DNA from 4 places in the Enterobacter cloacae complex sp. HYC080_NIDB genome. Region 4 is predicted to be linked to each of the others. Evidence: predicted binding sites of a transcription regulator. Region 4 holds the regulator's gene; each other region holds the start of a gene.
The links. The regulator CRP, encoded in region 4, controls carbon source genes, mostly activating them, when cyclic AMP is high. The targets are predictions, from matches to a motif close to ATGTGANNNNNNTCACAT.
Positions count from the first base shown of each region.

Region 1: O1723_RS20040 (YjcB family protein) is a predicted target of CRP. The motif match lies at 1,386-1,403, and genes of this name have one in related genera.
Region 2: aaeR (HTH-type transcriptional activator AaeR) is a predicted target of CRP. The motif match lies at 1,239-1,256, and genes of this name have one in related genera.
Region 3: O1723_RS06425 (YfcZ/YiiS family protein) is a predicted target of CRP. The motif match lies at 2,283-2,300, and genes of this name have one in related genera.

Region 1 is NZ_CP114212.1:4,212,491-4,220,252, reverse strand. Features, by position in the region: gene uvrA (excinuclease ABC subunit UvrA) at 1-204, opposite strand, end outside; gene ssb1 (single-stranded DNA-binding protein SSB1) at 456-983, shown strand; gene O1723_RS20040 (YjcB family protein) at 1,043-1,324, opposite strand; gene O1723_RS20035 (EAL domain-containing protein) at 1,852-3,417, shown strand; gene soxS (superoxide response transcriptional regulator SoxS) at 3,424-3,750, opposite strand; gene soxR (redox-sensitive transcriptional activator SoxR) at 3,849-4,307, shown strand; gene O1723_RS20020 (glutathione S-transferase family protein) at 4,689-5,360, shown strand; gene ghxP (guanine/hypoxanthine transporter GhxP) at 5,655-7,004, shown strand; gene O1723_RS20010 (Na+/H+ antiporter) at 7,155-7,762, shown strand, end outside.
Region 2 is NZ_CP114212.1:518,594-526,355, forward strand. Features, by position in the region: gene tldD (metalloprotease TldD) at 1-243, shown strand, start outside; gene aaeR (HTH-type transcriptional activator AaeR) at 295-1,221, opposite strand; gene aaeX (p-hydroxybenzoic acid efflux pump operon protein AaeX) at 1,401-1,604, shown strand; gene aaeA (p-hydroxybenzoic acid efflux pump subunit AaeA) at 1,612-2,544, shown strand; gene aaeB (p-hydroxybenzoic acid efflux pump subunit AaeB) at 2,550-4,517, shown strand; gene O1723_RS02485 (NAD-dependent succinate-semialdehyde dehydrogenase) at 4,607-6,061, shown strand; gene O1723_RS02490 (barstar family protein) at 6,106-6,378, shown strand; gene yhcN (peroxide/acid stress response protein YhcN) at 6,446-6,712, opposite strand; gene yhcN (peroxide/acid stress response protein YhcN) at 6,824-7,087, opposite strand; gene argR (transcriptional regulator ArgR) at 7,463-7,762, opposite strand, start outside.
Region 3 is NZ_CP114212.1:1,341,645-1,349,406, reverse strand. Features, by position in the region: gene fadJ (fatty acid oxidation complex subunit alpha FadJ) at 1-345, opposite strand, end outside; gene fadI (acetyl-CoA C-acyltransferase FadI) at 345-1,655, opposite strand; gene O1723_RS06425 (YfcZ/YiiS family protein) at 1,893-2,177, opposite strand; gene fadL (long-chain fatty acid transporter FadL) at 2,550-3,833, shown strand; gene mlaA (phospholipid-binding lipoprotein MlaA) at 3,878-4,630, opposite strand; gene O1723_RS06410 (formate/nitrite transporter family protein) at 4,946-5,875, shown strand; tRNA gene O1723_RS06405 (tRNA-Arg) at 5,951-6,022, shown strand; gene O1723_RS06400 (VasL domain-containing protein) at 6,068-7,387, opposite strand; gene O1723_RS06395 (hypothetical protein) at 7,484-7,762, opposite strand, start outside.
Region 4 is NZ_CP114212.1:405,762-413,523, reverse strand. Features, by position in the region: gene mdcA (malonate decarboxylase subunit alpha) at 1-660, opposite strand, end outside; gene O1723_RS01840 (hydrolase) at 889-1,911, shown strand; gene O1723_RS01835 (YheU family protein) at 1,908-2,126, shown strand; gene O1723_RS01830 (phosphoribulokinase) at 2,157-3,026, shown strand; gene O1723_RS01825 (OsmC family protein) at 3,113-3,517, opposite strand; gene crp (cAMP-activated global transcriptional regulator CRP) at 3,829-4,461, shown strand; gene O1723_RS01815 (YccS/YhfK family putative transporter) at 4,519-6,606, shown strand; gene argD (bifunctional acetylornithine/succinyldiaminopimelate transaminase) at 6,603-7,762, opposite strand, start outside.

The DNA of each region.
Region 1 (7,762 bases), 750 kb from region 4:
CATCAGCGACAGGAACTGACGCGCGTACGCGGAGAGAGATTCAACGTAACGACGCTGTCCTTCGGCATACAAGGTGTCGAAAGCCAGTGAGGATTTGCCAGACCCCGAAAGCCCGGTCACGACGATGAGTTTGTCGCGAGGGATTATGAGGTTGATATTTTTGAGATTGTGGGTGCGGGCGCCCCGAACTTCGATCTTATCCATTCACCTTTCCCGGTTGAAACACGGATTGCCTGGTTTGTTTGAAGGACAAACGGCTGTCAGAAACGGCTAATTATGACACAATTTAACCTGTTTGAATATACAGTATTGGAATGCATTTTATGATTCGCTGTGTAACAATGTTCAGTTCGCGCGCGAACTCTGGAAGATACTACGCAACTATCAAAGTGGCGTCTGGAAATGGTACACTCGCGCGTTTACACTATTAAGAAACGTATTCAGGAGACACGAACATGGCCAGCAGAGGCGTAAACAAGGTGATTCTCGTCGGTAATCTGGGCCAGGACCCGGAAGTACGCTACATGCCGAGTGGTGGCGCAGTTGCCAACATTACGCTGGCTACTTCCGAATCCTGGCGTGATAAAGCGACCGGTGAGATGAAAGAGCAGACTGAATGGCACCGCGTGGTGCTGTTTGGCAAACTGGCAGAAGTTGCCGGTGAGTATCTGCGTAAAGGTTCTCAGGTCTATATCGAAGGCCAGCTGCGCACCCGTAAATGGACCGATCAGTCCGGCGCTGAGAAGTACACCACCGAAGTTGTGGTAAACGTTGGCGGTACCATGCAGATGCTGGGCGGCCGTCAGGGCGGTGGCGCGCCAGCAGGTGGCGGTCAGCAGCAGCAGGGCGGTTGGGGTCAGCCTCAGCAGCCACAGGGCGGCAACCAGTTCAGCGGCGGCGCACAGTCTCGTCCGCAGCAGCAGTCTGCTCCGGCACCGTCTAACGAGCCACCAATGGACTTCGACGACGACATCCCGTTCTGATCAACGGATGCTCAAACAAAAAACCCAGACATCGTCTGGGTTTTTTGTTTATACAGGAATCAGGTAATCACCATTGGCCAGTCTGGTGGCTGGTGGCTCATTGCCTCTACCATCACGACTTTAATATTTTCCCAGACAGCGGCAATATCCAGCAGGGTGATGCCCAACAGGCCCGTTGCGAACCAGCAAGCCGCGCCAAGTCCCAGCAGAGTGCTGATGACCGCAAGACCCGCGTAGTCAGATTTACGAAACTGAATGTTCAGCGTGCTGGCTAAAAACATCAGTACCGCGCTCAACAAAGGCCAGCGCAGGAGAACCATGCTGGTAGTAATGGTTGCCATAGAACCCATCCTCTACAAAACAGACGAACTGAATGAAACGGTGTTTCTCGTTACAGAATATGTGTGAACTATATCACATTTGTTGATTTATTCGCCAGCGTCTGAGCGTTCAAAATGGGGATTTTATTACGCAAAAAAGGCGATGGTGCCGGGTACCTGGGTCCCGATACCTGGCTGAGCGGACACACGATGGGCCAGCCACGAGGTTTTTATAAGTGGCACGTTATTTTTTGCTCATCCTGAAAATAATGTGGTAATAGCCGGGCATTTATAAAACATCGATTCTCTGTTGTGTTATCTTCAAACCCCACATGTGCGCTGGATAATTATTTCCCTTAATTGAAACGGAACGAATACTTACAGTTTAGCTTACGGGAAAATATTATCGTCATAACGAAATTTAAGATTTTTAATACTAAAAGTCAGTTGCTAACTTCGCATGATTCATGCAACGTAATCACCTGTTTAACAAAGCATCCGGCCTTCATTACTACAGGCGTACAACATGCAGGGATATAGGGCGGGAAATGAATCGTAGCGCGCGGCGCAAAATGCTCAGGGTAGTAGGGATCATCATGGTAGTTATGCTGCCGGTGATGCTTGCCCTATGGTTTGCCCAGCTAAGAGCCGTGTCGGAAACAAGCGCTCAGCTCCGTACATTTGCTGAACTGGCTTTAGACAAAACAGAACTGGTTATTCAACAAGTTGATCTGGCCCGGGACGAGGCCGAAAAATATCAGGGTAAACTTTGTACACCGGAACATCGCCAATATATGTTGAACGTTGTGCGTGGCCGCCTGTTTGTCGCTGATTTAATTTATGCAGAAGGTCAGAATTTTCTTTGTTCAACCGTTTTTACGCCGGACCAACCTTACGCGATCCCGATTGCCAATTACACCCGTAAACCTGACATCGCTATCTATTATTTTCGCGACACGCCATTTTATACTGGCTATAAAATGACATATATGCAGCGTGGAAATTATGTCGTGGTGGTCAATCCGCTTTCTTACAGCGAAGTGATGTCTACCGATCATTCTCTCTCCTGGGGAGTGTACGACACGGTAACCAATGCATTCTTTTCCGTTAGCCAGAAAGCTAATCCTTCTTTATTAAATTCGATGATTCAGGATAAGGAATCGGTATTTCAAAAAGATAACCGTTTCTATACCGTCGTGAAATCACCAAAACGGCCGATTGCCGCTATCGTGTCGACGTCAAATAAGCGTTTTTACGAAACGCTCTACCATCAGGCGACGTTGACGCTGCCGCTGGGGATGATCTGCAGCATTATTATTTTGCTGGTATGGTCGCGGACGCACCGCGAGCTTAATTCGCCAGGGCGGTTGCTGCATCGGGCGTTGCACAAACGACAGCTTTGCCTGCACTACCAGCCGATTATTGATATCAAGAACAACCAGTGCGTGGGGGCAGAGGCGTTGTTGCGCTGGCCGGGTTTCAACGGACAGGTGATGAGTCCGGCTGAGTTTATTCCGCTGGCTGAAAAAGAGGGAATGAGCGAGCGGATTACGGATTATGTCGTTGAGGAGGTATTCAGCGATCTGGGTCATTTCCTGGCTGAGCATCCGCATCTCTATATTTCAATTAACCTGTCGGCCACGGATTTCCACTCCTCACGGCTGATCGCCATGATTTCTGACAAGGCGCGCCACTATGCCGTCCGTGCTCAGCAAATCAAAATCGAAGTGACGGAACGTGGGTTCATTGATGTGCCAAAAACCACACCGGTGATTCAGGCTTTCCGGCAGGCGGGTTATGAAGTGGCGATCGATGATTTCGGGACCGGTTACTCGAACCTGCACAATCTCTATTCGCTGAACGTCGACATTCTGAAAATCGATAAATCGTTTATCGATACTCTAACGACCAACAGCACCAGCCATCTGATCGCCGAGCATATTATCGAGATGGCGCAAAGCCTGCGGCTTAAAACCATTGCGGAAGGGGTCGAAACGGCAGAGCAGGTGAGTTGGTTGCTGAAGCGCGGCGTCCAGTTCTGTCAGGGATGGCACTTCGCGAAAGCGATGCCGCCCCAGGAATTTATGACCTGGCAGCAGCAACCTTTGCACTAAGGGTGATTAATTCAACTGGTGGCGATAGTCGCTCGGCGTACGGTCAAACTCGCGGCGAAACACGCGGGAAAAGGTTTGTTGCGACACATAGCCAAGATCCATCGCGATATCAAAAATCGGTCGCTGCGTTGAGCGTAACGCCTGCGCCGCCAGCAGTAATCTGCGCTGACGAATGTACTCACCCAGGGTTTGATGCATAACCGTGCGGAACATTCTCTGTAAATACCATTTCGAATAGCCCGACTTTTTAGCGACCACATCGATGTTCAACGGTTGATCGATATGATCATCAATCCATTCAATAAGTGTCTGAATAATCTGCTGATGCGACATAAGGTTGCCCCTCTGTAGATACAACTTTCTTGGTTGATTCGTCGTTTTCTCTGCGGGGGAGTATAATTCCTCAAGTTAACTTGAGGTAAAGAGGTTTTATGGAAAAGAGATTGCCGCGTATTAAAGCGCTTTTAACCCCCGGCGAAGTGGCAAAGCGAAGCGGTGTTGCGGTATCGGCGCTCCACTTCTATGAAAGCAAAGGGTTAATTAAAAGCATCCGTAACGGCGGAAACCAGCGCCGCTATACCCGTGACGTTCTCCGTTATGTGGCGATTATCAAAATTGCGCAACGAATCGGCATTCCCCTGGCGACGATAGGTGAGGCGTTTGGGGTGTTGCCGGAGGGCCACACGCTGAGCCCGAAAGAGTGGAAAGAGCTCTCCTCCCAGTGGCGTGAAGAGCTGGACAGACGTATTCATACGCTGGTTGCGCTGCGCGATGAACTGGACGGTTGTATCGGCTGCGGCTGTCTGTCCCGCAGCGACTGCCCGTTGCGGAACCCTGGCGACAGGCTGGGCGAGCAGGGGACAGGGGCGCGGCTGCTGGAGGAGGAGTAAGTCTCTGCGGCCTGCGCGTCGGGTGGCGGCTGCGCCTTACCCGACCTACAAAAACCACATTCTCGAACGTAGGCCGGGTAAGGCGCAGCCGCCACCCGGCATACACACGCACCCTATAAAGAACTAAAGCGCCACTAAGGGCGCTTTAGTTTTTCCCGGTCTTTGTCTTTCTCTCTATCCCGCTGGTTCACGGGAGGGTTTCCCCCGACATCAGCACCCCTCGTGTCGAGCTGGTTGGTGAGGTTCCGGATTGTGCTGACACTTTAATTCTATGCAAGCCCCGTTTTTTCGCCAGCGTCGCTGACCGGTTTTTAGCCGAATTTTTTTCGCGGTGTTGTTCAATTTTCTATAGTTAAAAAGTATGAATCACAGGAGAAGACCATGCTCACGGTACATCACCTTAACCAGTCGCGCTCACATCGTGTGATCTGGGCGCTGGAAGAACTCGCCCTGCCTTATGAGATCGTTCACTACCAGCGCGAAAAGAACATGCTGGCGCCGGAGGCTCTCAAAAAGGTGCATCCGTTGGGCAAATCACCCATCATCGAAGATAACGGACTGATCCTCGCGGAATCGGGTGCCATTCTGGAGTACCTCCAGGAAACCTATGATGCCGAATCGCGCCTTAAGCCGTTAGATCCGGCGCATAAGGTGCAATACCGCTTCTGGCTGCATTACGCGGAAGGATCGCTGATGCCACTGCTGTTAATGAAGCTGGTTTTCAACAGCCTCGGCAAGCCGCCCGTGCCGCCAGGCATCCGACTCCTGGGCAAGGCGCTGGGTAAGGGGGTGCAGAAAGCGTATCTCAATCCCCAGTTGGAAACGCATGCGCGCTTTATTGATTCGCATCTCGCTCAAAACAGCTGGTTTGCCGGGGACGCGCTCAGCATGGCCGACATTCAGATGAGTTTCCCGATCTTTGCCCTGCTGGCGCGTGGGGGCATCGACAATCTGCCGCATATTGAGGCCTGGAAGCAAAAGGTCGATAACAGTCCCGGCTGGAGGCGAACCCTGGAACAGGGTGGGCCATTATCCATCCCGGGTGAGGATTAAATGTAAACAAATTGCGCATAGACGATAACGTTTGCGCATCCTCTGTTTATTTCTTCAGCGTCATAAGCGAATTTTAGCGAAAAACGATAAAGTTCAGTTGAAAAGGGCGGTGTTTAGGCTGGATAATCGTTTGCCTTAATTTGACCACCCGTTTTTAAGCGCGGAGCTAAACGTTTGCTTTTTTTGTGACGCCCTTTCGTCGCAAACGCAAGACAAGGATTTGACGTTTAGCTGGCAGTGGCGTCTCCACCACGCTTATGAACGTTCTATAAAAACTCTCAGGGGATGTTTTCTATGTCTACGCCATCTGCGCGTACCGGCGGTTCACTTGACGCCATGTTTAAAATTTCGGCTCGCGGCAGCACCGTGCGTCAGGAAGTTGTTGCCGGTCTGACAACGTTTCTGGCGATGGTTTACTCCGTCATCGTTGTGCCGGGCATGCTGGGTAAAGCGGGCTTCCCGCCAGCAGCTGTTTTTGTCGCGACCTGCCTGGTAGCCGGTGTGGGCTCCATTGTGATGGGGCTGTGGGCGAACCTGCCGCTGGCGATTGGTTGCGCCATCTCTTTGACCGCGTTCACCGCGTTCAGCCTGGTGCTGGGTCAGCAGATCAGCGTACCGGTCGCACTCGGCGCCGTGTTCCTGATGGGTGTGCTGTTCACCGTTATCTCTGCTACCGGCATTCGTAGCTGGATTTTGCGCAACCTGCCGCAGGGCGTGGCGCACGGCACCGGTATCGGCATCGGTCTGTTCCTGCTGCTGATTGCCGCTAACGGCGTGGGCCTGGTGATCAAGAACCCGCTGGACGGCCTGCCGGTGGCGCTGGGGCATTTCGCGAGCTTCCCGGTGATCATGTCGCTGATCGGTCTGGCGGTGATTATCGGTCTGGAAAAACTGAAAGTGCCGGGCGGCATTCTGCTGACCATTATCGGTGTATCCATTGTCGGCCTGATTTTCGATCCGAACGTCCACTTCTCCGGTATTTTCGCCATGCCGTCGCTGAGCGATGACAAGGGCAATTCTCTGATTGGCAGCCTGGATATCGTTGGTGCGCTTAACCCGGTAATCCTGCCAAGCGTGCTGGCGCTGGTGATGACCGCCGTGTTTGACGCAACCGGTACGATTCGCGCGGTGGCCGGTCAGGCTAACCTGCTGGATAAAGACGGTCAGATTATTGATGGCGGCAAAGCCCTGACGACTGACTCCCTGAGCAGCGTCTTCTCAGGACTGGTGGGCGCAGCGCCTGCGGCAGTGTATATCGAGTCCGCAGCGGGCACGGCAGCAGGCGGTAAAACCGGCCTGACGGCCATCACCGTCGGCGTGCTGTTCCTGCTGATCCTGTTCCTCTCTCCGCTCTCTTATCTGGTACCGGCTTACGCGACCGCGCCAGCGCTGATGTATGTCGGCCTGCTGATGCTGAGCAACGTGGCGAAGATCGACTTTGCGGATTTCGTGGATGCCATGTCTGGCCTGATTACCGCCGTGTTTATCGTGCTGACCTGTAACATCGTGACCGGCATCATGATCGGTTTCGCGTCGCTGGTCATTGGTCGTCTGGTCTCTGGTGAATGGCGCAAGCTGAACATCGGCACCGTGGTGATCGCCGTTGCGCTGGTGGCATTCTACGCGGGCGGCTGGGCCATCTAAGTTGTCCATTGATGCGAAAACGGGTGGCTCAGGCCGCCCGTTTTTATTTTCAGAGCTCATCCCGTTGCCTTTTGCGTTACTCTGAAGAAGATAGAATAAAAGGCACGACGCCTTCCGTAGTACATAAGTAACACAGCAAACAGGGAACGCATGGAAATCTTCTTCACAATACTCATCATGACCCTTGTGGTCTCATTATCCGGGGTGGTTACACGCGTACTGCCCTTTCAGGTCCCCCTGCCATTAATGCAAATTGCCATCGGCGCGCTGCTGGCGTGGCCGACGTTTGGCCTGCACGTGGAATTTGACCCCGACCTGTTCCTCGTGCTGTTTATTCCGCCACTGCTGTTTGCTGATGGCTGGAAAACGCCCACGCGCGAATTCCTTGAGCATGGGCGAGAGATCTTCGGCCTGGCGCTGGCGCTGGTCGTCGTCACCGTCGTCGGGATTGGCTTCCTGATTTACTGGGCCGTACCGGGTATCCCGTTAATCCCCGCCTTTGCGCTGGCCGCCGTGCTCTCGCCAACCGATGCCGTGGCGCTTTCCGGCATTGTGGGTGAAGGTCGTATTCCGAAGAAAATCATGGGGATTTTGCAGGGCGAGGCGCTGATGAATGACGCCTCTGGTCTGGTCGCCCTGAAGTTTGCCGTGGCGGTTGCCATGGGGACGATGGTCTTTACCATTGGCGGCGCGACGCTGGAATTCTTCAAAGTGGCGATTGGCGGTATCCTCGCGGGCTTTGTAGTGAGCTGGCTGTA
Region 2 (7,762 bases), 110 kb from region 4:
AAATTTGTCTTCTCTACCTCAGAAGCGTATCTGATTGAGAAGGGAAAAGTGACCAAAGCGGTAAAAGGTGCGACCCTGATTGGTTCCGGTATCGAAGCCATGCAGCAGATCTCTATGGTCGGTAACGATCTGAAGCTGGACAACGGCGTGGGCGTCTGCGGTAAAGAGGGCCAGAGCCTGCCGGTTGGCGTCGGCCAGCCAACCCTGAAAGTGGATAATCTGACGGTGGGCGGTACAGCGTAGTTTTTCACCGCCTCACCCTAACCCTCTCCCCAACGGGGAGAGGGGAAAGGCCTATTCTTTCCTTCTTCCCCGCATCCCCTGAAACAGCTCCGCCACGTCCACAAAATAGTCGGTCAGATAGTTGATACACACCTGCACTTTGAGCGGCAGCTTGTCCTTTTCGGTATACAGGGCGTAGACCGGGCGCGGATCGGATTGATAGCGAGGGAAAAGGATCTCCAGCACGCCGCTGTTGATCTCATTGATCACCCACATCAACGGGACGTAGGCGATCCCCGCACCGGCCACCAGCCAGCGCGAAATAGTCATCGGATCGTTAGTGACGAATCGCCCTTCCGGCAGCAGCCGGGTGGAGATCCCCTCCGGGGCAATCAGCTCGAATTCATTGTCGGGTCGCACGCTGTACTCCAGCCAGGAGTGGTTGGTGAGATCCGCGGGTTTCTCCGGAACGCCGTACTGCGCAAGATAGCTTTTCGAGGCGCAGACAACCATCGGCATGCTGCCCAGTCGACGCGAGAAGAGGCTGGAATCCTGCAACGCCCCCACGCGGATCACCACGTCCAGACCATCGGCGATCAGATCCGGCGCCGGGATACCTGTCACCAGATTGACGGTAAGCCCGGGGTACTCCTTCAGCATATCCGCGGTCATGGCAGCGAGTACATTTTGTGCCATAGTTGAAGAACACCCTATACGGAGTGTGCCGATCGGGGTGTTGTTAAAGGCGTAGAGCTGTTCATGGACGTCCTGCACTTCGTGCATCATGCGTCGGCAGCCCTGATAGTAAATTTTACCCGCCTCCGTCAGCCCAATGCTGCGGGTACTGCGGTTGAGCAGCTTGACCTGTAACTCATCTTCCAGTTTAGAGACCGTCTGGCTAATGGATGAGACGCTCATCTGAAGCTGACGTGCCGCGGCGGTAAACGAACCCAGTTCAACCACTTTGGCGAAGACCGACATGCGTTTTAAACGTTCCATTGTTCACTCTGGCTTAAAAGTGATTTAGATCACATATTATAGATAACAGCATAACAGTTACGTTAATATATTATTAATTACATAACGGCTGCGCCATTCTCGCCCGACGTTTCTTGCTCTTCTGCGATGGCGTGCGCTAAAAAATTCTGAAGCCTGCACTCTCTCTTATCAAGGTCAACATGAGTCTGTTTCCCGTTATCGTGGTGTTCGGTCTGTCGTTCCCACCGATATTTTTCGAGCTACTTTTATCACTGGCGATCTTCTGGCTGGTGCGCAAGGTGCTGGTCCCTACCGGGATTTACGATTTCGTCTGGCACCCTGCATTGTTCAATACCGCGCTGTATTGCTGCCTGTTTTACCTGATATCGCGCATGTTTGTCTGAGGTTGATGTGAAAACGCTAACAAGAAAAATCTCCCGCACTGCCATCACGATGGCGCTGGTTATCCTCGCCTTCATCGCTATTTTTCGTGCCTGGGTCTATTACACCGAATCACCGTGGACGCGTGATGCGCGCTTCAGCGCTGATGTCGTGGCCATCGCCCCCGATGTGGCTGGTCTAATCACGGCGGTGAATGTTCACGATAACCAGCTGGTGAAAAAAGATCAGGTTCTGTTCACCATCGACCAGCCTCGTTACCAGAAGGCGCTGGAAGAAGCGGAAGCAGATGTCGCCTATTACCAGGCGCTGGCATCGGAAAAACGCCGTGAGGCGGGCCGCCGTAACCAGTTGGGCGTTCAGGCCATGTCCCGTGAAGAGATAGACCAGTCTAACAACGTGCTGCAAACCGTGCTGCACCAGCTGGCGAAAGCGCAAGCCACGCGCGATCTCGCTAAGCTCGATCTGGAGCGCACCGTGATCCGCGCGCCATCCGACGGCTGGGTCACTAACCTCAATGTCTATGCCGGGGAGTTTATTACCCGTGGCTCCACTGCCGTGGCGCTGGTTAAACAGAACTCCTTCTACGTGCTCGCCTATATGGAAGAGACCAAGCTGGAAGGCGTGCGTCCGGGTTATCGTGCGGAAATCACGCCGCTGGGCAGTAACCGCGTCTTCAAAGGTACCGTCGACAGTGTCGCTGCAGGGGTGACCAACTCCAGCAGCTCTAACGATACTAAAGGAATGGCGACGGTGGATTCCAACCTGGAATGGGTGCGTCTGGCGCAGCGTGTGCCGGTACGTATTCACCTTGATGAACAGCAGGGCAACCTGTGGCCAGCGGGGACCACGGCGACGGTGGTGATCACCGGTGAAAAAGATCGGGATGCCAGCCAGGACTCCTTCTTCCGTAAAATTGCCCATCGCCTGCGCGAGTTTGGTTAATCGCCATGGGTATCTTTTCCATCGCCAGCCAGCACATTCGCTTCGCCGTGAAGCTGGCCTGTGCCATTGTGCTGGCGCTGTTTGTTGGCTTTCACTTCCAGCTTGAAACCCCTCGCTGGGCGGTCCTGACGGCTGCAATAGTTGCGGCGGGTCCTGCCTTTGCCGCGGGCGGGGAACCCTATTCTGGCGCGATCCGCTATCGTGGGATGCTGCGTATCATCGGGACGTTTATCGGCTGTTTCGCGGCACTCACCATTATTATTCTGATGATCCGCACGCCATTGCTGATGCTGATGGTGTGCTGTATCTGGGCGGGTTTCTGCACCTGGATTTCGTCTCTGGTGAAAGTGGAAAACTCCTACGCCTGGGGGCTGGCGGGTTATACCGCGCTGATTATTATCATCACCATTCAGTCTGAACCTTTGCTCGCGCCGCAGTTTGCCGTGGAGCGCTGCAGCGAGATTGTGATCGGTATTGTGAGTGCGATTGTCGCTGACCTGCTTTTCTCTCCACGCTCCATCAAACAGGAAGTCGACCGTGAACTTGACGCGCTGATCGTTGCCCAGTACCAGCTGATGCAGCTGTGCATTAAGCATGGCGACAGTGAAGAGGTGGATAACGCCTGGAGCGGGCTGGTTCGCCGGACGCAGGCGCTGGAGGGGATGCGTAGCAACCTCAACATGGAGTCCTCGCGCTGGGCCCGTGCGAACCGCCGCCTGAAAGCCCTCAATACTGTCTCCCTGACGCTGATTACCCAGGCGTGTGAAACGTATCTCATCCAGAACACCCGTCCGGAAGCGGTCACCGATACGTTCCGTGAGCTGTTTGCCGAGCCGGTGGAAACCGTGCAGGACGTGCATAAACAGCTTAAGCGTATGCGTCGGGTGATCGCCTGGACCGGGGAGCGCGACACGCCGGTGACCATCTACACCTGGGTCGGGGCCGCGACGCGCTATTTGCTGCTGAAACGTGGCGTGATCGGCAACACCAAAATTAGCGCGGCGGAAGAAGAGGTCCTCCAGGGTGAAGTGGTCATCAAGGCCGAATCTGCCGAACGTCACCACGCGATGGTCAACTTCTGGCGTACCACGCTTGCCTGTATGCTCGGTACGCTGTTCTGGTTGTGGACAGGCTGGACGTCTGGCAGCGGCGCGATGGTGATGATTGCCGTTGTGACCGCACTGGCGATGCGTCTGCCTAACCCGCGTATGGTTGCCGTTGATTTCCTCTACGGTACCATTGCCGCCCTGCCGATAGGGGCGCTCTATTTCCTGGTCATCATCCCGTCGACGCAACAAAGCATGTTGCTGCTCTGTATTAGCCTGGCGGTGATGGCGTTCTTTATCGGCATTGAAGTGCAAAAGCGTCGCCTGGGATCGCTGGGGGCGCTGGCGAGTACGATTAACATCATCGTGCTCGATAACCCGATGACTTTCCATTTCAGCCAGTTCCTCGACAGCGCGCTGGGCCAGCTGGTGGGCTGTTTCCTGGCGATGATGGTCATTCTGCTGGTGCGAGATAACTCACAGGCGCGGACGGGGCGTGTGTTATTGAATCAGTTTGTTTCTGCCGCCGTGTCGTCGATGACCACCAATACCGCGCGTCGTAAAGAGAACCACCTCCCGGCGCTCTATCAGCAGCTGTTTTTACTGCTGAATAAGTTTCCGGGCGACATCGCGAAGTTCCGCCTGGCGTTAACCATGATTATCGCGCACCAGCGTCTGCGCAGTGCACCGGTGCCGATCAACGACGATCTCTCCGCCTGGCACCGTCAGCTGCGTCGTACCGCGGACCATGTGCTTTCCGCCAGCAGTGATGACAAACGTCGCCGTTACTTTACGCAGCTGCTTGAAGAGCTCGATATCTATCAGGAAAAGCTTAAGCACTGGGATGCACCGCTTCAGGTCACCGAACCGGTAGGGCGGCTGGCGCTGATGCTGCGTCGCTATCAAAATGCCCTCACCGATAACTGACTGAAGTAAAAAAACCGACGCCAAAAGCGTCGGTTTTTTTGTGGCTATACTTATTCCAGCACGTTCTTACATTCAGAAAGGGAGGACACATGACGACCCAGGCGCTTCAGGACAATACCCTTTTTCAGACCGGCTATCTGGTTAACGGCCTCTGGAAACCGCTGGATACGACGTTTGATGTGCTTAACCCGGCTACCGGGGAAGTCATCGCCCGCGTCGCGAAAGCCGGCAAAGCAGAGACCGAAGCAGCAATTGCTGCCGCCACCCAGGCTTTCCCTGCATGGCGCGCCAAAACCGCGAAAGAGCGTTCGGCCATTCTTTACCGCTGGTACGAACTGATTATTGAGAATAAAAGCTGGCTCGGACGGCTAATGACCACCGAACAGGGTAAGCCCCTGAAAGAAGCGGAAGGTGAAGTGGAGTACGCCGCCAGCTTTATCCAGTGGTTTGCCGAAGAGGCCAAGCGTGCGAACGGTGAAATTATTCCTCCGATCAAACCCGGCTCGCGCATTCTGGCGACCCGTGAACCGATCGGTGTTGTCGCGGCTATCACGCCGTGGAACTTCCCGATGGCGATGCTCACCCGCAAGTTAGGCCCGGCGCTGGCAGCCGGATGCACCGGGGTAATCAAACCGGCCAATAACACGCCGCTCAGCGCTTTTGCGCTGCTGACGCTGGCAAAACAGGCCGGCGTACCGGATGGGGTACTCAACGCAGTCGCCGGGAATACGCACGAAATCAGCGACGCGATTATGGCCAGCCGGGACGTGCGAAAAATCTCCTTCACCGGCTCGACATCGGTTGGCAAAACGCTGGTGCGTAACGCCGCAGAAACCATGAAAAAAGTCTCGATGGAGCTGGGGGGAAATGCTCCGTACATCGTCTTTGAGGATGCAGACATCGACGCGGCTGTGAAAGGCGCGATCGCCAATAAGTTTCGCAATGCCGGGCAGGTGTGCGTCAGCGTGAACCGCTTCTATATTCAGGAAACCGTCTACGACAAATTCGTGAATAAACTTGCTGATGCAGTGAATGCGCTGAAGGTGGGAAATGGTCTTGAGGACGGCGTCGTCGTCGGGCCGTTGATTGAAGGCGCGGCGGTCGACAAGGTACGTGAACATGTTGACGACGCTGTTGCGCGTGGCGCAACCGTGCTGGCGGGCGGTAAACCTCATTCCCTTGGCGGCAATTTCTGGATGCCAACCGTACTGGGGGACTGTCATGAAGGGATGAAGCTGGCAGAAGAGGAGACGTTTGGCCCGGTCGCGGCGTGCTTCCGTTTCACCTCAGAAGATGAAGTCATCCAGCGTGCCAACAACACGCCTTATGGTCTGGCGGCGTACTTCTATACACAGAATCTCTCGCGGGTCTTCCGCGTTTCACAGGCAATTGAAAGCGGAATGATTGGGATTAACGAGTGCGCCGTCTCCACAGAGCTGGGGCCCTTTGGCGGCGTAAAAGAATCCGGCCTGGGGCGTGAGGGATCGGTGCTGGGGCTGGAAGAGTATCTGGAAGTTAAAACCCTGCATATCGGGGGATTATAATAGATGGAGCGGCATCTGCCGCTCGCCTGGACTGGTGGCTGGTAATGAAAACCTATACCTTTGATTTTGATGAGATAGACAGTCAGGAAGACTTCTATCGGGAATTTACTCGGGTGTTTGATCTTGAACGGCAAAGCGTGACGAATCTGGATACGCTGTGGGATGTGGTAACCGGCAGTCTGTTGCCGCTACCGCTGGAAATAGAGTTTATCCATCTGCCCGATAAGCTGCGCAGACGTTTCGGGGCGCTGATATTACTGTTCGATGAAGCGGAAGAAGAGCTGGAAGGACAACTGCGTTTCAATGCTCGCCACTGAGCAAGCCATAAAAAAGCCCCTGACCATCAGGCCAGGGGCAAGTCGTATGATGAGATACGACGAGGGTTTATTTATACAGTTCTGCCGTGGCATGCCAGTGGTCACCCTGATTCAGTTCGGTGACGCGATAGCTGCTGGCGCCTGCTTTTTCAGCTTTGGCGGCAAGTTCCTGACGGATATCCATCGGTGAGCCGGTGACCGACGTGACGGATACGCTGCCCATACGCTGCAGATTTTGTGCCTGGTCGGCATTCACTTGCTGTACGGCTGCGCTTGCGCCGAAAGAGAGAACGGATGCCAGACCGAGGGTTGCGATGATCAATTTGGTTTTCATAGTCTTTACTCCTGGAAAAGGTTTTTTGCTCAACGGCGAGAAGGGTTGAACCGCTATTTTTATGCCTGGTGCCGTTGAGTGGAGAATTACATCTTCAGTGATAACTAAAACTTATTTGTACAGCTCTGCGGTTGCGTGCCAGTGGTCACCGGAACGCGCTTCGATGATGCGATAAGATGATGCACCTTTTTCTTCCGCTTTTTTGTTCAGCATTTCATGCATGTCCATTGGCGACGTGCCGACTGCACCGACCGAAACCGTACCGATTGCCTCACGGGATTGTGCCTGGTCAGCATTAATAGCGTCAGCCGCGAAAGCACCGAAGGACAGGACAGACAGGACGCTCAGCGCCGCTACAGTAGTTTTGATTTTCATGATTCTTACCTCGTCGAATTTTTTAGTGGGGTCTTGTTTCGTGACCCTCATCACAAAATCAAGTATACACTAATAACGGCAAAAATTAATACCAGACTAATGGTTTCCTGTGTTATTACGTGTTAAATACACCGTTTTTTATAACCAAAATGCATAATATTGAGTGATTTTTGAGCTTTATGTGTGGTTAAATCTAAGAAAATCATATGGATACCTGCTTTTGATTTTTTGTGCGATTTTTTGATTTATCATTCACCAGATGAATGTTAATAGGCGGTAAAAAGCACTATTTGTTAAAACCAGAGGCAGTGGAATTCAGGGGAAAACGAGGCTGGAGCAGGATGTTCCCCGTAGCAGCGCTACGGGGAGAGAGGATTACAGTTCCTGTTCGAACAGAACCAGAATCGCTTCGTGGAGATCTTTTACGGAGAAACCGCTGGCCGGGGTGGTAAAAATGGTGTCGTCGCCTGCGATGGTACCCAGGATGCCCTCCGTTTTACCTAACGAGTCCAGCATGCGGGCAATCAGCTGTGCGGCACCAGGGCTTGTGTGGATCACCACCACGGCGTCGTTATAGTCGATATCCAGAACCAGATTTTTGAGGGGGCTGGAAGTGGTCGGCACTCCAAGTTCAGCCGGCAGGCAATAGACCATCTCCATCTTCGCGTTACGGGT
Region 3 (7,762 bases), 940 kb from region 4:
ACCACCCAAACAAGCACCGTGGATCGCGGCAATCACCGGGATCGGCAGCGCGTTGATCTCGGCCATCACCTGCTGCCCCTGACGCGCAAGATCTTCCGCTTCCTGCGCACTTTGCGCCCGGGCGATCATGTTAATGTCGGCCCCGGCAATAAAGTTGTCCGGCTTGGCCGAGATAAACACCAGACCGCGAATGGCCTTGTTTTCGCGGATCTGCCTGAGCATCGCGCGAACCTGAATGCCAAACTCCGCCTTCAGGGTATTCATTTTTTCGTCAGGCACATCAATGGCGATCACGGCGACGTTATCGAGGCGAACCGTCAGGTTAAATGCAGATGTCATTTCCATTATTCAGCCTCCAGAACCATTGCAGCACCCAGGCCCCCCGCCGCACAGGCGGTCACCAGGCCAAACCCGCCACCGCGGCGACGTAGCTCGTGTAATGTCTGAGTAATCATCCTCGCCCCTGTCGCCGCAAACGGATGACCATAGGCAATCGAACCACCCAGCACGTTGAATTTGCTTTGATCCACTTCACCCGTGGCATGGGCGCGCCCCAGCACATCACGTGCAAAACGCTCGCTTGCCAGCAGCTGTACGTTTGCCAGGGTTTGTGCGGCGAAGGCTTCGTGCATATCAATCAGGGTTAAATCAGCCAGCGTCAGCCCTGCGCGATCCAGCGCCAGCGGCGTGGACCAGGCCGGACCTAACAACATGTCCTGCCAGACATCAATGGCGGTGAAGGCATAGCTGCGCAAATAGCCCAGAGGGGTGATGCCCAGCTCTTTCGCGCGGGATTCGCTCATCAGGATCACGGCGGCTGCCCCATCCGTCAACGGTGTACTGTTGGCCGCAGTCACGGTGCCATGTTTACGGTCGAACGCCGGACGCAGTTTGGCGTAATCCGCCAGCGTCGAGGTACCGCGGATATTGTTGTCTTCAACCAGTGGTTCCCGATAAGGAGGCGTATAGGCGGTCATCACCTCGTCGGTGAGCTTGCCCTCTGACCAGGCTTTCGCCGCCAGCTGATGTGAACGATGCGCCAGCGCGTCCTGCTGCTCACGGGTAATGCCGTAGGTTTTCGCCATCTGTTCCGCGGTATCGCCCATGCGCAGGCCGGTAGAATATTCAGCGACAGCAGGGGGTACAGGCATCAGGTCGTGCAGACGTAAACGCGAGAAGAGTTTGAGCTTCTGACCGGTCGTGCGGGCTTTGTTTGCATCCACCAGAATACGGGCCAGCTTTTTACTGACGCCAATAGGCAGTACCGAAGAGGAATCAGCGCCTCCGGCGATCCCGGCGCGAATGGTGCCCGCCATGAGGCTTTCCGCCACGTTAGCCACCGCCTGAAAACTGGTCGCGCAGGCGCGGCTGACGCTATAGGCATCCGTATGAACGCTCATCCAGGTGCCGAGGACAATTTCTCGCGCAATATTGGGAGCTTCAGGCATCTGAACCACCTGGCCGAAAACCAGCTGTTCAATGACCTCAGGCGGAATTTCGCTGCGAGCCAGCATCTCCCCCACCACCATTTTCCCCAGATCGACAGCCGGTATGCCATGAAACGCCGTTGCCTGACGCGCAAACGGCGTACGCAAACCACTGACAATGGCAATGCGATCGCCCTGACGGGTAATAAGCGGTAATGCCTGACTCATAACACTCCCCTGTAAAAAATTGACGCAAACGTTAAGTGGTCTGACCTGATAATAGTCTTAACCATTTTTTTACATTCAGCCAATTGGGGAAACGAAAAAGTGCGAGGTAAGACACAGAGAAGAAAAAGAAAATGCCCCGAGGTAAAAGCAAAACGGTAACCCGTAGGTTACCGTTTTTTAGTGTTTGCACCCTCTCCCGTGGGAGAGGGTCGGGGTGAGGGCACCAGCCCGCAGGAATTAACGCAGGCCCAGCTGGAAAATCAGCGTTTCTGCTTCGCAGGCAAACACGAAGTCAATATCCAGCTTCACGCCGCCGTCCACCTCGGTGAAGGTAGATTTGATTTCGCACGGATCGGATTCAACATCACGCGCACGCTTGCTCAGCGCGGACAGGGTTTCTTCCGCTTCAGCGCGGTTGGTGAACACACGGCTGTAAGACGCTGTGCAATCGGAGTTGTCCATGATGGTGCCAACATCCATACAGCAGCAAACCGGGGTTTCATCAGCACTGCATTTACTCATAGCTCAATTTCCTCTGTATTCGCGCAGCGCGCGAGATAAACACGATGCTGCTATTTTACGCCCCGGCGCAGGCTCTCTCCAGCCGTTAATGGCGCAAAATCGGATAAGTGACCAATATCACACTAAAAAATGATCTAAAACAAAAACCACCCTTTTGACTGAGTCGCGATGGTCACATTTTTGCCAACCAGATCTCGTTTCATGAAACATGTTTGAAAATATTAATAAACAAACTTGCAACATCCCAGCTGGTCAGACCTATACTCTGGCCACTGGTCTGATTTGTCTGTCAAACCTCAGACCCTACACTTCGCGCTCCTGTTACGGTATGTAACAATTATTGAATAAAAATAACTCAATGAGGTTATGGTCATGAGCCAGAAAACCCTGTTCAACAAGACTGCGCTGGCAGTCGCAGTGGCAATCGTCTCCACTTCCGCCTGGTCAGCGGGCTTTCAGTTAAACGAATTTTCTTCCTCTGGCCTTGGCCGCGCGTATTCTGGGGAAGGTGCAATTGCTGATGATGCAGGTAACGCCAGCCGTAACCCTGCACTGATCATGATGTTCGATCGCCCGACCTTCTCTGCGGGTGCGGTATATATCGATCCTGATGTCAACATTTCTGGCAAGTCGCCTTACACAGGTGCGAGCCTGAAAGCGGACAATATTGCCCCGACCGCATGGGTACCCAACCTGCACTTCGTTGCACCTATTAATGAGCAATTTGGCTGGGGGGCGTCCGTCACGTCCAACTACGGCCTTGCAACTGAATTCAATAACAACTATCCGGCAGGTGAATACGGCGGTAAAACCGATCTTACGACGCTGAACCTGAACCTGAGCGGTGCTTATCGTCTGAACGACAGCTGGAGCTTTGGTCTGGGCTTTGATGCCGTCTACGCTGATGCAAAAATTGAGCGTTACTCCGGCGAGCAGACTGCCAGCCTGCCGAAAAACAGCAATAAAATTGCCAGCCTGAAAGGTGATGAGTGGGGCTATGGCTGGAACGCCGGTATCCTGTATGAGCTGGACAAAAACAACCGTTGGGGCCTGACCTATCGTTCCGAAGTGAAAATTGACTTCGACGGCGATTACAAGAGCGGCATCCTGGCGCCAGTCAACAACCTGGTTCCAGGCGCGGGTACCACCATTCCATGGGGCACCTCAAACCAGACAGTTCCAGGTTCACTGTCGCTGCATTTACCAGAAATGTGGGAAGTCTCCGGTTACAACCGCGTGGCACCACAATGGGCTATTCACTATAGCCTGGCCTACACCAGCTGGAGCCAGTTCCAGGAGCTGAAAGCAACCGGCAACAATGGTCAAACGCTGTTCTATAAGGATGAAAGCTTCCACGACGCCTATCGTATTGCGTTGGGTACCACCTACTACTACGATAAAAACTGGACTTTCCGCTCCGGTATCGCATTTGACGACAGCCCGGTTCCGGCAGACAAACGTTCCATTTCCATTCCGGATCAGGACCGCTTCTGGTTAAGTGCTGGTGCGACATATGCGTTCAACGAGAATGCGTCCATCGATGCGGGCGTATCTTATATGCACGGTCAGAAAGTGACGTTCCAGGAAGGTCCGTACGAGTTTACCTCTGAAGGTAAAGCCTGGCTGTTCGGTACGAACTTTAACTACGCGTTCTAAGCGCACTGAAATCGAAAAAGGTGAGCATCGCTCACCTTTTTTATTTATTCCGAATCGATATCTTTGAGTTCGTTTTCGATAGCCTTCGCGTTTGGATTCTCCTCCGGCTTCAGCTTGCCACCGTTGGCAATAAAATCGTGATTCTGGAAGTATGCTTCACGCACCATAATGTAAGGATCGGAAGACTGGCGCAGCAGACCGTCTGAGTCGAGCAGTTGCGCGCGGGTTTCAATCCCTTCCACCGTCCATTTACCCACCGACAGCGGCCAGGTCAGCCACGACAGGACCGGATACAACGTATCGACCATATCGCCACCATCATCACGCACGGTGAAGCTGCCATAGAACGGCAGGTGGACATACGGACCATAACCTACGCCATAATGCCCCAGGGTGCTGCCGAAGCGGTGCGGTTGTTCACGCTGCAGTTTCGGGTTCGCCATGCCTGCGACGTCAATAAAGCCGCCCATCCCCAGAATGGAGTTCAGGAAGAAGCGGGTAAAGTGCACCATCCCCTGATACGGGTTACCCTGCAGGAAGTAGTTCACCATAACCGCGGGCTCTTCGAGGTTGCTGGTAAAATTGCTTAGCCCATTACGCGCAGGCTGTGGAACATAATCGCGCCATGCCACTGCCACCGGCCGAACCACATACGGATCCAGCACGTTGTAGTTGAAGCTATACATGGAGCGGTTAAATCCTTCGAGAGGATCGGAGCGTCCCGTTTGCTCCCCGGAGCTGGCGCAGCCCACAAGCATCGTCATGCCCAGCGCAAGCGCCGACAGCCGAAGTTTCATAAATATCTCCCTGTTCAGTATGGCTATCGTTGATTGCCATCCGTAACGAAGCATCTGGCGCTCCGTCTGTAAACGTGCAAGTGATTGTAACAGCACGTTTACCGATGTCTATGAGCACAAGTACGGGCAATAAACACCGTGGCTCTGATCTCAGCATAGCCTGGCTTTTGGAATTCGTTTCGCTGGCAATTTTATAATGCCTTTGAAAGAGATGTCTCACCTTTGTTGTCATTGCCGCCAATTTAAGAGCATCCCCACAGGCATCCTGATAAAAGCCGCTACGCTTAAAAGAAAGATCAACCTCCGGGAGCCGTTATGAAAGAAGTGGGTGAAGACAAAATTGCAGAGAGCAAAGAGGATATTGAAATTGAGAGCGAGGAGAAAGCGCGCGGCGAGAAGATAGAAGTTGATGAAGATCGCCTCCCCTCCCGCGCGATGGCAATTCACGAACATATACGCCAGGATGGCGAAAAGGAGATGGAGCGCGATGCCATGGCCCTCTTCTGGTCAGCCATCGCTGCGGGACTGTCAATGGGCGCGTCACTGCTCGCAAAAGGGATATTTCATGTTCAACTTGAGGGTGTACCCGGCGGTTTTTTACTGGAGAACCTCGGCTATACCTTCGGCTTTATTATTGTCATCATGGCCCGCCAGCAGCTGTTTACTGAAAACACGGTGACTGCCGTTCTGCCAGTGATGCAAAATCCTACCCTCGGCAATTTCGGTTTATTGTTGCGTTTGTGGGGCGTGGTCCTGCTGGGTAACATTATCGGCACGGGTATCGCCGCCTGGGCGTTTGAGTATATGCCGATCTTTGATGAACCTACCCGGGATGCGTTTGTGAAAATTGGCATGGACGTGATGAAAAACACGCCGGCCGAAATGTTCGCAAACGCCATCATCTCCGGCTGGATTATCGCCACGATGGTGTGGATGTTTCCTTCCGCAGGCAGCGCCAAAATTGTGGTGATCATACTGATGACCTGGCTGATTGCCCTGGCGGACACCACGCATATTGTGGTCGGTACCGTTGAAATACTTTATCTGGTCTTTAATGGTACGCTTCACTGGACTGATTTTTTCTGGCCGTTCGCCCTTCCGACTCTGGCCGGGAATATCTGCGGCGGAACGTTTATCTTCGCGCTGTTAAGCCATGCTCAAATCCGTAACGACATGTCTAACAAACGCAAAGCTGAGCTAAAGGCGCAGGAGAATGAGGGCAATTCGGCAAAAAAAACGGGCTGAATGGTGACTCTTTGAGCAGTCAGGCGGCGATGCGCTTAACGCAAAGTGTAAATAACGCTATACTCGTGCCGCCTCGTCCCCTTAGTTAAATGGATATAACGAGCCCCTCCTAAGGGCTAGTTGCAGGTTCGATTCCTGCAGGGGACACTTTGACCTTTCTCTCTTTTTTTCAGCCAATTTCGCCCCATCAACTCATTGAGCAGAGGCGTCCTGTTTTATTTGAGCATAACGCGTTGCCAGTTGTTTTAAATGCAGCTCAAGTTGAGTCTTCTCCCCTTCAGGAAGCACATTTCCAGCAGGATACTGCGACAGTCGTCGGAGCTGTTCTTCAGCCGGTATCGATTGATTAAATGACTGCATAGCGGAAAAAACCACTGACTTCAGCTCACTGACGGTCATGTATTTCCCCTTCTGCTCATCCAGACCGTTCAGGCGGTGACTCAACTTCTCCAGCGTTGCCATCCCCTGATGCCAGCCGTTCAGTTGTTCTGTTGGTAACGCCGCGGCATTCCGTTGCTGCTGCCACTGCTGAACCAGAGGCTTAGCCTGCTCCGGCCACAACATCTCAGCCTGTTCCGTGAGTTTTCGGCTGTAAGTCATACTCCAGTCAGGAGGCAATTTATCCAGCAGGGCAAGTTGCTGCTGCGTTTGCGCGATCGCCGTTTTCGGTAACGAAGATTGCTGGCGCAGCGTTTTAAGCTGTTCTGGTGACAGAGGTACAGGCAAAGGTGACAATGAGGCTGCAAGCTGAGCCTGTAGCGGGTCAGTACGGTGAAGATACTGCCAACCCCATAGTGCAAGTGCGCTTATCACCAGCATGGTCCCCATCCCGGCGACGAAAGATTTCCACTTTTTCATCGGACCGGGTATTGCCGTCTGAACGTCAACATTCGCCGGGTACTCCGACTGTGCGACATACACCCATTTTACTGCTTCGTTCCGGGCGTTATCTTCTTCAAAAGGACTACTGGCAGAGACGGTTGCTCCTTCGCTGTTTTCCAGCCGGACAGCACTGTTGTGCATCAGGGTACGCAACGTATCCAGCTGGCTATGATGCTTAAGCTCCAGGCGCTGCAGCACCTCCCCCAGCGCGGTGAGCCGTTGCTCAGCCTGGTACAGCTGGCTGAGGTCGCTGTAATTGAGCGGGAGCGAGCGCATCCGTTGCTGCAGACGCTGACTCAGGCTGCTGAGGATTTCCATGCGGGCATGAACCGGCTGTGGCCACATCGCTCCCCACTGATGACTAATCAGCGCCTCCAGTATCGCCAGGCCTTCATTGAGCCCGAATAATCCGGCCAGCTGCGTCCGAGCCAACGTGTACCAGGCCAGCGTCTGAAGCTCCACGCCGTTCTGCTCAAACAGTGAAAGACAAAGTTTTTCGACATGCTGCCAGTTAACGTCTGGACGCGCCGGATGGGTGAGCTTACTCAGTTCATCACGCAGGGCGGTATAGTCCGGTAGCGTGCGCGGGTCGCCGCCGGTTTTGATTTTACGTGGGGTGATGTCATTCATGACCAGTCGTCCATTTGGCGTATCAGGAGTGAGTGAAGGTCGTCGTTTATGCGGCTTCGCGTGCTGCATATTCAGAGGGGGCTGCAGTACCCGCAGCTATGGCAGAAGCGCCAGAATCAGACCAAAAAATGTGCTCTCATCAAAACGCTGTCCAGAACGTGATAATGCACCCGCCGGAGTATAGGTCCAGTCGCTCACCGTACCTGACCGCATAAATAAACGCCCCAGTGACGATATGCTTCCTTTAGTGTGAAAGGCCGCTTCCACACATCCGGTCACGCCCTGACCGTACAAAAATACCGGCGTAAACGTTACAGACCGGTCGTCGTAATGCAGGACGATACCGGGAATGTCAAAAGCCCCGCCCTCCACCAG
Region 4 (7,762 bases):
GATAAAGAATGGCTTGTCGGCAACGACAACATAGTCAATCCAGGAGCCCGGAATATCGACGCGCGGCAGGTCGCATTCGTCGTCCACCAGTTCATTCACCTGCGCAATCACAATCCCGTCGTGGAAGGCCGCGGCTTCCACCAGTGCCGGAGTATCTTCGGTGCTCGCCCCGGTGTAGAGGTTGCCTTTGCGGTCTGCTTTAAACCCCGCAATCAACGCCACGTTGGGCGAGAGGTCGACGTAGAGGCGTGAATAGAGCTCGATATAGGTATGGATAGCGCCGATTTCGAGCTGACCATCTTCCAGCAGCTGGGAGATTCGCAGGCTCTGCGTCCCGGAGAAGGAGAAGTCCAGCTTGCGGGCGATGCCTTTCTCAAAGATATCCAGATGCTCGCTACGGCCGACGCTCGGCATGATCATATGCAGATCGTGGACAATTTGCGGGTTCACTTCAGCCAGCGAGCGTGAAAGGAAATCGGCCTGCTTCTGGTTGTTACCTTCCAGAACGACCTTATCGCCAGGGGCGATCAGTTTTTCCAGCATGGCGACAAGATCGCCGGTTGGCAGTACCTTGCCCTGCACCGGTACGGACGCCAGACGACGCGCTTTTTCGCTGCGTCGCGTGTTCCATTGCCGGGTGGGTGTTTGCCCAGATAACATTATTAACCTCCTGATTCAGCTAATCATTTTGATTTGCTTAACGTTGAGTAAAGTGTGCGCTCTGGTGGGAAAGGCATCAATTAAGCGTAGAGCGGAATCATTAGCCTGAGAGTAATAATCACGGTAAAGATTTGTGATCGGGATCAGTTCATGTTTCGGAAAACCAGGCTAAACGGGGTACAATTCGGAAAGTATCGTTAATTTCCGACAAGAATCAGCATCGCGCTTATGACCCAAATCATTCCAACAGACTTCGACATTGCAGCCGAAGACAGCACCGAGTTCGTGCCCATGCGCGGTGTGTCCAACTGCCATTTGCAGACCATGCTGCCACGGCTGATCCGCCGTAAGGTTCAGTTCACGCCGCACTGGCAGCGGCTTGACCTGCCAGACGGTGATTTTCTGGATCTCGCCTGGAGCGAAGACCCCGAGCAGGCACGTCATAAGCCGCGTCTGGTGGTTTTTCATGGTCTGGAAGGGAGTCTGCACAGCCCTTATGCGCATGGATTGATTGAGGCAGCAAAAGCGCGCGGCTGGCTCGGGGTGGTGATGCATTTTCGTGGCTGCAGCGGCGAGCCAAATCGACAGAAACGCATCTATCACTCGGGTGAAACCGAAGACGGAACCTGGTTTTTACACTGGCTGCGGGAAAACTATGGCACCGTGCCAACGGCGGCCGTGGGGTATTCGCTGGGCGGAAATATGCTCGCCTGCCTGCTGGCCAAAGAGGGCGACAGCGTACCGCTCAATGCCGCAGTGATTGTCTCCGCGCCGTTTATGCTGGAGCAGTGCAGCTACCATATGGATAAAGGGTTTTCCCGCGTCTATCAGCGCTATCTGCTCAACCTGCTGAAAGCCAACGCCGCACGTAAGCTGAAGGCTTACCCGGATACCCTGCCGGTCAGCCTGCGCCAGTTGAAAAAGGTGCGCCGCATTCGTGAATTCGACGATCTGATCACCGCAAAAATTCACGGCTTCGCCGATGCGATCGACTATTACCGTCAGTGCAGCGCCATGCCGTTGCTCAGCAAAATCACCCAGCCGACGCTGATTATTCACGCCAAAGATGACCCGTTTATGGATCATCACTCTATTCCCGCGCAGGAATTCCTTCCCGACAATGTTCACTATCAGTTGACTGAACATGGCGGCCACGTTGGATTTATTGGCGGGACGCTGCGCCGCCCGAAAATGTGGCTGGAGGCGCGTATTCCTGACTGGCTTACTCCTTATCTGGACGGTGCAAAATGATCATCCCCTGGCAGGATCTGTCTCCCGAAACGCTCGATAATCTGATTGAAAGCTTTGTATTACGTGAAGGCACCGATTATGGTGAACATGAACGCTCACTCGAGCAGAAGGTCAACGATGTAAAACGCCAGCTGAAAAGCGGCGACGTGGTGCTGGTGTGGTCAGAACTGCATGAGACGGTCAATATCATGCCCCGCAACGCGTTTCACGGCTGACCTTCCAACCTTTTCAGTCAGGGAGTTGCTATGTCTGCCAGACATCCCATTATTGCCGTTACGGGGTCGAGTGGTGCGGGAACGACCACCACCAGCCTCGCGTTTCGTAAGATTTTCGCCCAACTGAATCTCCGGGCGGCGGAGGTCGAAGGCGACAGTTTTCACCGCTATACGCGACCTGAAATGGACATGGCGATCCGTAAGGCGCGCGATCTGGGTAAACACATCAGCTATTTCGGTCCCGAAGCCAATGACTTTGGCCTCCTTGAGCAAACCTTCCTGGAGTACGGTCAGAGCGGCAAAGGGCAATCGCGTAAGTATCTGCATACCTATGATGAAGCTGTGCCGTGGAATCAGGTGCCGGGCACCTTTACCCCCTGGCAGCCGCTGCCGGAACCCACCGATGTGCTGTTTTATGAGGGATTACACGGCGGCGTAGTCACCCCACAGCATGACGTGGCGCGTCATGTGGATCTGCTGGTTGGCGTGGTGCCTATCGTGAACCTGGAGTGGATCCAGAAGCTGACGCGCGACATGAGCGAGCGCGGCCATTCGCGCGAAGCGGTGATGGATTCGGTGGTGCGCTCCATGGAAGACTACATCAACTACCTCACGCCACAGTTCTCCCGCACGCACATTAACTTCCAGCGCGTGCCGACGGTGGACACCTCTAACCCGTTCGCGGCGAAAACCATCCCGTCGCTGGACGAGAGCTTTGTGGTGATCCACTTCCGCAATCTCGAAGGCATTGATTATCCCTGGCTGCTGGCGATGCTGCAGGGCTCGTTTATTTCGCACATGAATACGTTAGTGGTACCAGGCGGAAAAATGGGGCTGGCGATGGAGCTCATCATGACGCCGCTGGTGGAGCGGTTGATGGAAGGGAAGCAGATTGCGTGAGTTGTTCTGCCCGGTGGCGCTGCGCTTACCGGGCCTACGTTCATGCTTTTGTAGGGCGGGTCAGCGAAGCGCCACCCGCCAAAAGATTAAGCCTCGATCACTTCATACGAATGCGTGATTTTTACCGCTTTCTCCAGCATTAACGCCACAGAGCAGTATTTTTCCGCAGACAGATCCACCGCACGCGAAACCGCCGCGTCTTTAAGCGCTTTACCGGTGACCACAAAGTGCAGATTAATGTGGGTGAACAGGCGTGGCGCCTCTTCGCGACGTTCTGAGGTGAGTTTAACCTCGCAATCCGTCACGTCATGACGACCTTTTTGCAGAATCGACACCACGTCAATCGCGCTGCATCCACCCGCCGCCATCAGCACCATTTCCATTGGGCTGGGGGCTTTATCGCCGGAGTTACCGTCCATCAAAATCTGGTGCCCTGACGCGGATTCGCCCAGGAACGTTAAACCTTCAACCCATTTCACGCGCGCTTGCATATTCTTTAACTCCAACGTTGCATTTTCGGTGACAGATTACGCGTGCGTTACATTTCTCGCAACGGAAGGCGACCTGCATCATGCTGAAGCGAGACACCAGGAGACACGCGGCGAAAGCTATGCTAAAACACTCAGGATGCTACAGTAATACATTGACGTTACACATGTATGCAGAGGACATCAAACTTTACTGGCTGCGAAACGTTACGACAGCCGACTTCCCAGGGTATGGGTAAGAATTCGATTGCAACCCCAGAGTCCGGATGCATCTGATGACTCTGGTGACAGCTTATAACAGAGGATAACAGCGCATGGTGCTTGGCAAACCGCAAACAGACCCGACTCTCGAATGGTTCTTGTCTCATTGCCACATTCATAAGTACCCATCGAAGAGCACGCTGATTCACCAGGGTGAAAAAGCGGAAACGTTGTATTACATCGTCAAAGGCTCGGTGGCAGTGCTGATCAAAGATGAGGAAGGGAAAGAGATGATCCTTTCTTATCTGAACCAGGGCGATTTTATCGGTGAACTGGGCCTGTTTGAAGAAGGCCAGGAACGTAGCGCCTGGGTTCGTGCAAAGACAGCATGTGAAGTGGCTGAAATTTCTTACAAGAAATTCCGTCAGTTGATTCAGGTAAACCCTGACATCCTGATGCGTCTTTCTTCCCAGATGGCGCGTCGTCTGCAGGTCACATCCGAGAAAGTGGGTAACCTCGCCTTCCTGGACGTCACCGGTCGTATCGCGCAGACCCTGCTGAACCTGGCGAAACAGCCAGACGCCATGACCCACCCGGACGGCATGCAAATTAAAATTACCCGTCAGGAAATTGGTCAGATCGTCGGTTGCTCCCGCGAAACGGTGGGTCGTATCCTGAAAATGCTGGAAGATCAGAACCTGATCTCTGCCCACGGTAAAACCATCGTGGTCTACGGAACGCGTTAATTCCGCTCAAACGGCGTGCCATCGCAAGGTGTCACGCCGTTTTTGTCTCTATTCCCCATGTGGCGCAGGCTGATCTATCACCCGGAAGTTAATTACGCACTGCGACAAACGCTGGTGTTGTGCCTTCCTGTGGCCGTGGGCCTGATTCTGGGACATCTCCAGCAGGGTCTGCTGTTTTCTCTCGTTCCCGCCTGCTGCAACATCGCAGGTCTGGACACGCCGCATAAACGCTTTTTCAAACGCCTGATCGTTGGCGGTTCGCTGTTTGCTGGCTGTAGCCTCGCCGTGCAGCTTTTACTGGCGCGCGATATTCCGCTGCCGCTGATCCTGACCGTACTGGCGATGAGCCTCGGTGTTACAGCAGAAATCAGTTCCCTGCACGCCCGCCTGCTTCCCGCTTCACTGATTGCCGCCATCTTCACCCTGAGCCTCGCCGGGAATATGCCGGTGTGGGAGCCGCTGCTGATCTACGCCCTCGGCACGCTGTGGTACGGGCTGTTTAACTGGTTCTGGTTCTGGCTGTGGCGGGAACAGCCGCTGCGTGAATCTCTGAGCCTGTTGTATGTGCAGCTTGCAGATTACTGCGAAGCCAAATACACCTTGCTGACCCAGCATACCGACCCGGAAAAATCCTTACCGCCGCTGCTGACGCGCCAGCAAAAGGTGGTGGATCTGATAAGCCAATGCTATCAGCAGTTGCATATGCTCGCCGCCAACAAGAATCACGAATATAAACGCCTGCTGCGTACTTTCCAGGTGGGGCTGGATCTGCAGGAGCATATCTCCGTGAGCCTTCATCACCCACAAGAGGTGCAAAAGCTGGTCGAGCGCAGCCACGCCGAGGCGGTGATCCGCTGGAATGCGCAGACCGTCTCCACGCGCCTGCGGGTGCTGGCGGACGACATTCTCTATCACCGCTACCCCACGCGCTTTAACATGGATAAACAGCTCGGCGCGCTGGAGAAAATTGCTCGTCAGCATCCGGATAACCCGGTCGGCCAGTTTGCCGCCTGGCACTTCAGCCGCATTGCCCGCGTGCTGCGCACCCAGCGCCCGCTGTATCCCCGCGACCTGATGGCGGATAAGCAAAAACGTCTGCCGCTCCTGCCAGCACTCAGAAGCTATCTCTCTCTTAAGTCTTCTGCCCTGCGCAATGCCGCGCGGATTAGCGTTATGCTCAGTATCGCCAGTCTGATGGGCATGGCGCTGCATCTGCCGAAACCGTACTGGATCTTAATGACCGTGCTGTTTGTCACCCAGAACGGCTACGGCGCCACGCGGGTACGTATTCTGCATCGGGCAGGCGGCACGATGGCGGGGCTGATTATTGCGGGCGTAACGCTACACTTCCACGTTCCCGAGGGGTATACCCTGGCAGGGATGCTGGTGATTACGCTGGTGAGTTACCTGATTATCCGCAAAAACTACGGCTGGGCGATGGTGGGCTTTACGGTGACGGCGGTATATACCCTTCAGCTGCTTACGCTAAACGGGGAACAGTTTATCGTTGCCCGCCTGATCGATACGCTGATTGGCTGCCTGATCGCCTTTGGTGGCATGGTCTGGCTGTGGCCGCAGTGGCAAAGCGGATTGCTGCGCCAGAACGCCCACGACGCGCTGGAGGCTGACCAGCAGGCCATTCGTCTGATCCTGAGCGACGACCCGCAGCCCTCCCCGCTGGCGTATCAGCGGATGAAAGTTAATCAGGCGCACAACGCCCTGTTTAACTCGCTCAACCAGGCGATGCAGGAGCCAGGCTTTAACGCGCACTATCTGGCGGACATGAAGCTCTGGGTCACGCATAGCCAGTTTATCGTCGAGCATATTAACGCCATGACCACCCTGGCGCGCGAGCACACGATGCTGACGCCGGATCTGGCGCAGCGTTATTTGCAGTCGTGTGAAATCGCCCTGCAGAGGTGTCAGCAGCGTCTGGAGTATGACGCGCCGGGTGAGTCGGGGGATTCGAACATTCTGGAAGCGCCGGAAACGCTGACCCACGGGCCGATGAGCACCCTGGAGCAGCATTTGCAGCGCGTGCTGGGCCACCTGAACACCATGCACACCATTTCGTCGGTGGCATGGCGTCAGCGTCCTCATCATGGCATTTGGTTAACGCGCCGGTTAAAACGAACCGAGTATTAGCCTTTAACGATCTTCGCGACCGCTACGGCAAAGCGGGTTAACCCGTCTTCAATGTCTTTCTCTTCCACCACCAGCGAAGGTGCGAAACGCATCACGTCTGGCCCCGCATTCAGCACCATTACCCCTTCGTGGGCGGCAGCATGCAGAAAATCGCGGGCGCGGCCTTTGTACTGTGGCGTGAGCTCGGCACCCATCAGCAGACCCATGCCACGGATTTCGCTGAACACATCATACTGGTCATTGATCTTTTGCAGATGTTTTACGAACAGCTCACGCTTCGCATTCACGCCGTTCAGCACTTCCGGGGTATTGATGGTATCAAATGCCGCACCCGCCACGGCGCTCGCCAGCGGGTTACCGCCATAGGTTGAGCCGTGCGAACCGACATGAAACGCAGAGGCGATCTCCTGAGTCGTCAGCACCGCACTCACCGGGAAACCACCGCCGAGCGCTTTGGCACTGGTCAAAATATCCGGCGTCACGCCGTAGTGCATATAAGCGAACAGATCGCCGGTACGTCCCATTCCGCACTGCACTTCATCAAACACCAGCAGCGCCTGATGCTCATCACACAGCGCGCGCAGCCCTTGCAGGAATTCCGGGGTGGCCGCCGTCACGCCGCCTTCGCCCTGAATTGGCTCCACGACTACCGCACAGGTGTGGTCGTCCATCACCGCTTTCACCGCATGCAGATCGTTAAACGGCACATGGATGATGTCGGCCGGTTTTGGGCCAAAGCCGTCGGAATACTTCGGCTGGCCGCCGACGGAGACGGTAAAGAACGAGCGCCCGTGGAAGGCGTTGTGGAAGGCGATGATTTTGGTTTTGTACGGGCTGTGACGTGTCGTCGCGTAATAACGCGCCAGCTTAAAGGCGGTTTCGTTGGCTTCGGTGCCGGAGTTCATAAACAGCACACGCTCGGCAAACGTGGCATCAATGATTTTGCGGCCCAGACGCAGCGCCGGCTCGTTGGTGAATACGTTACTGGTGTGCCACAGGGTTTCGCCCTGGGTTTTCAGCGCCTCCACCAGCGCAGGATGGCAATGACCCAGCGCCGTGACCGCAATACCGCCCGCGAAATCCACATACTCTTTTCCCTGCTGATCCCAGACGCGGCTGCCTTTCCCCTTAACCGGGATAAACTCAGTCGGTGCAT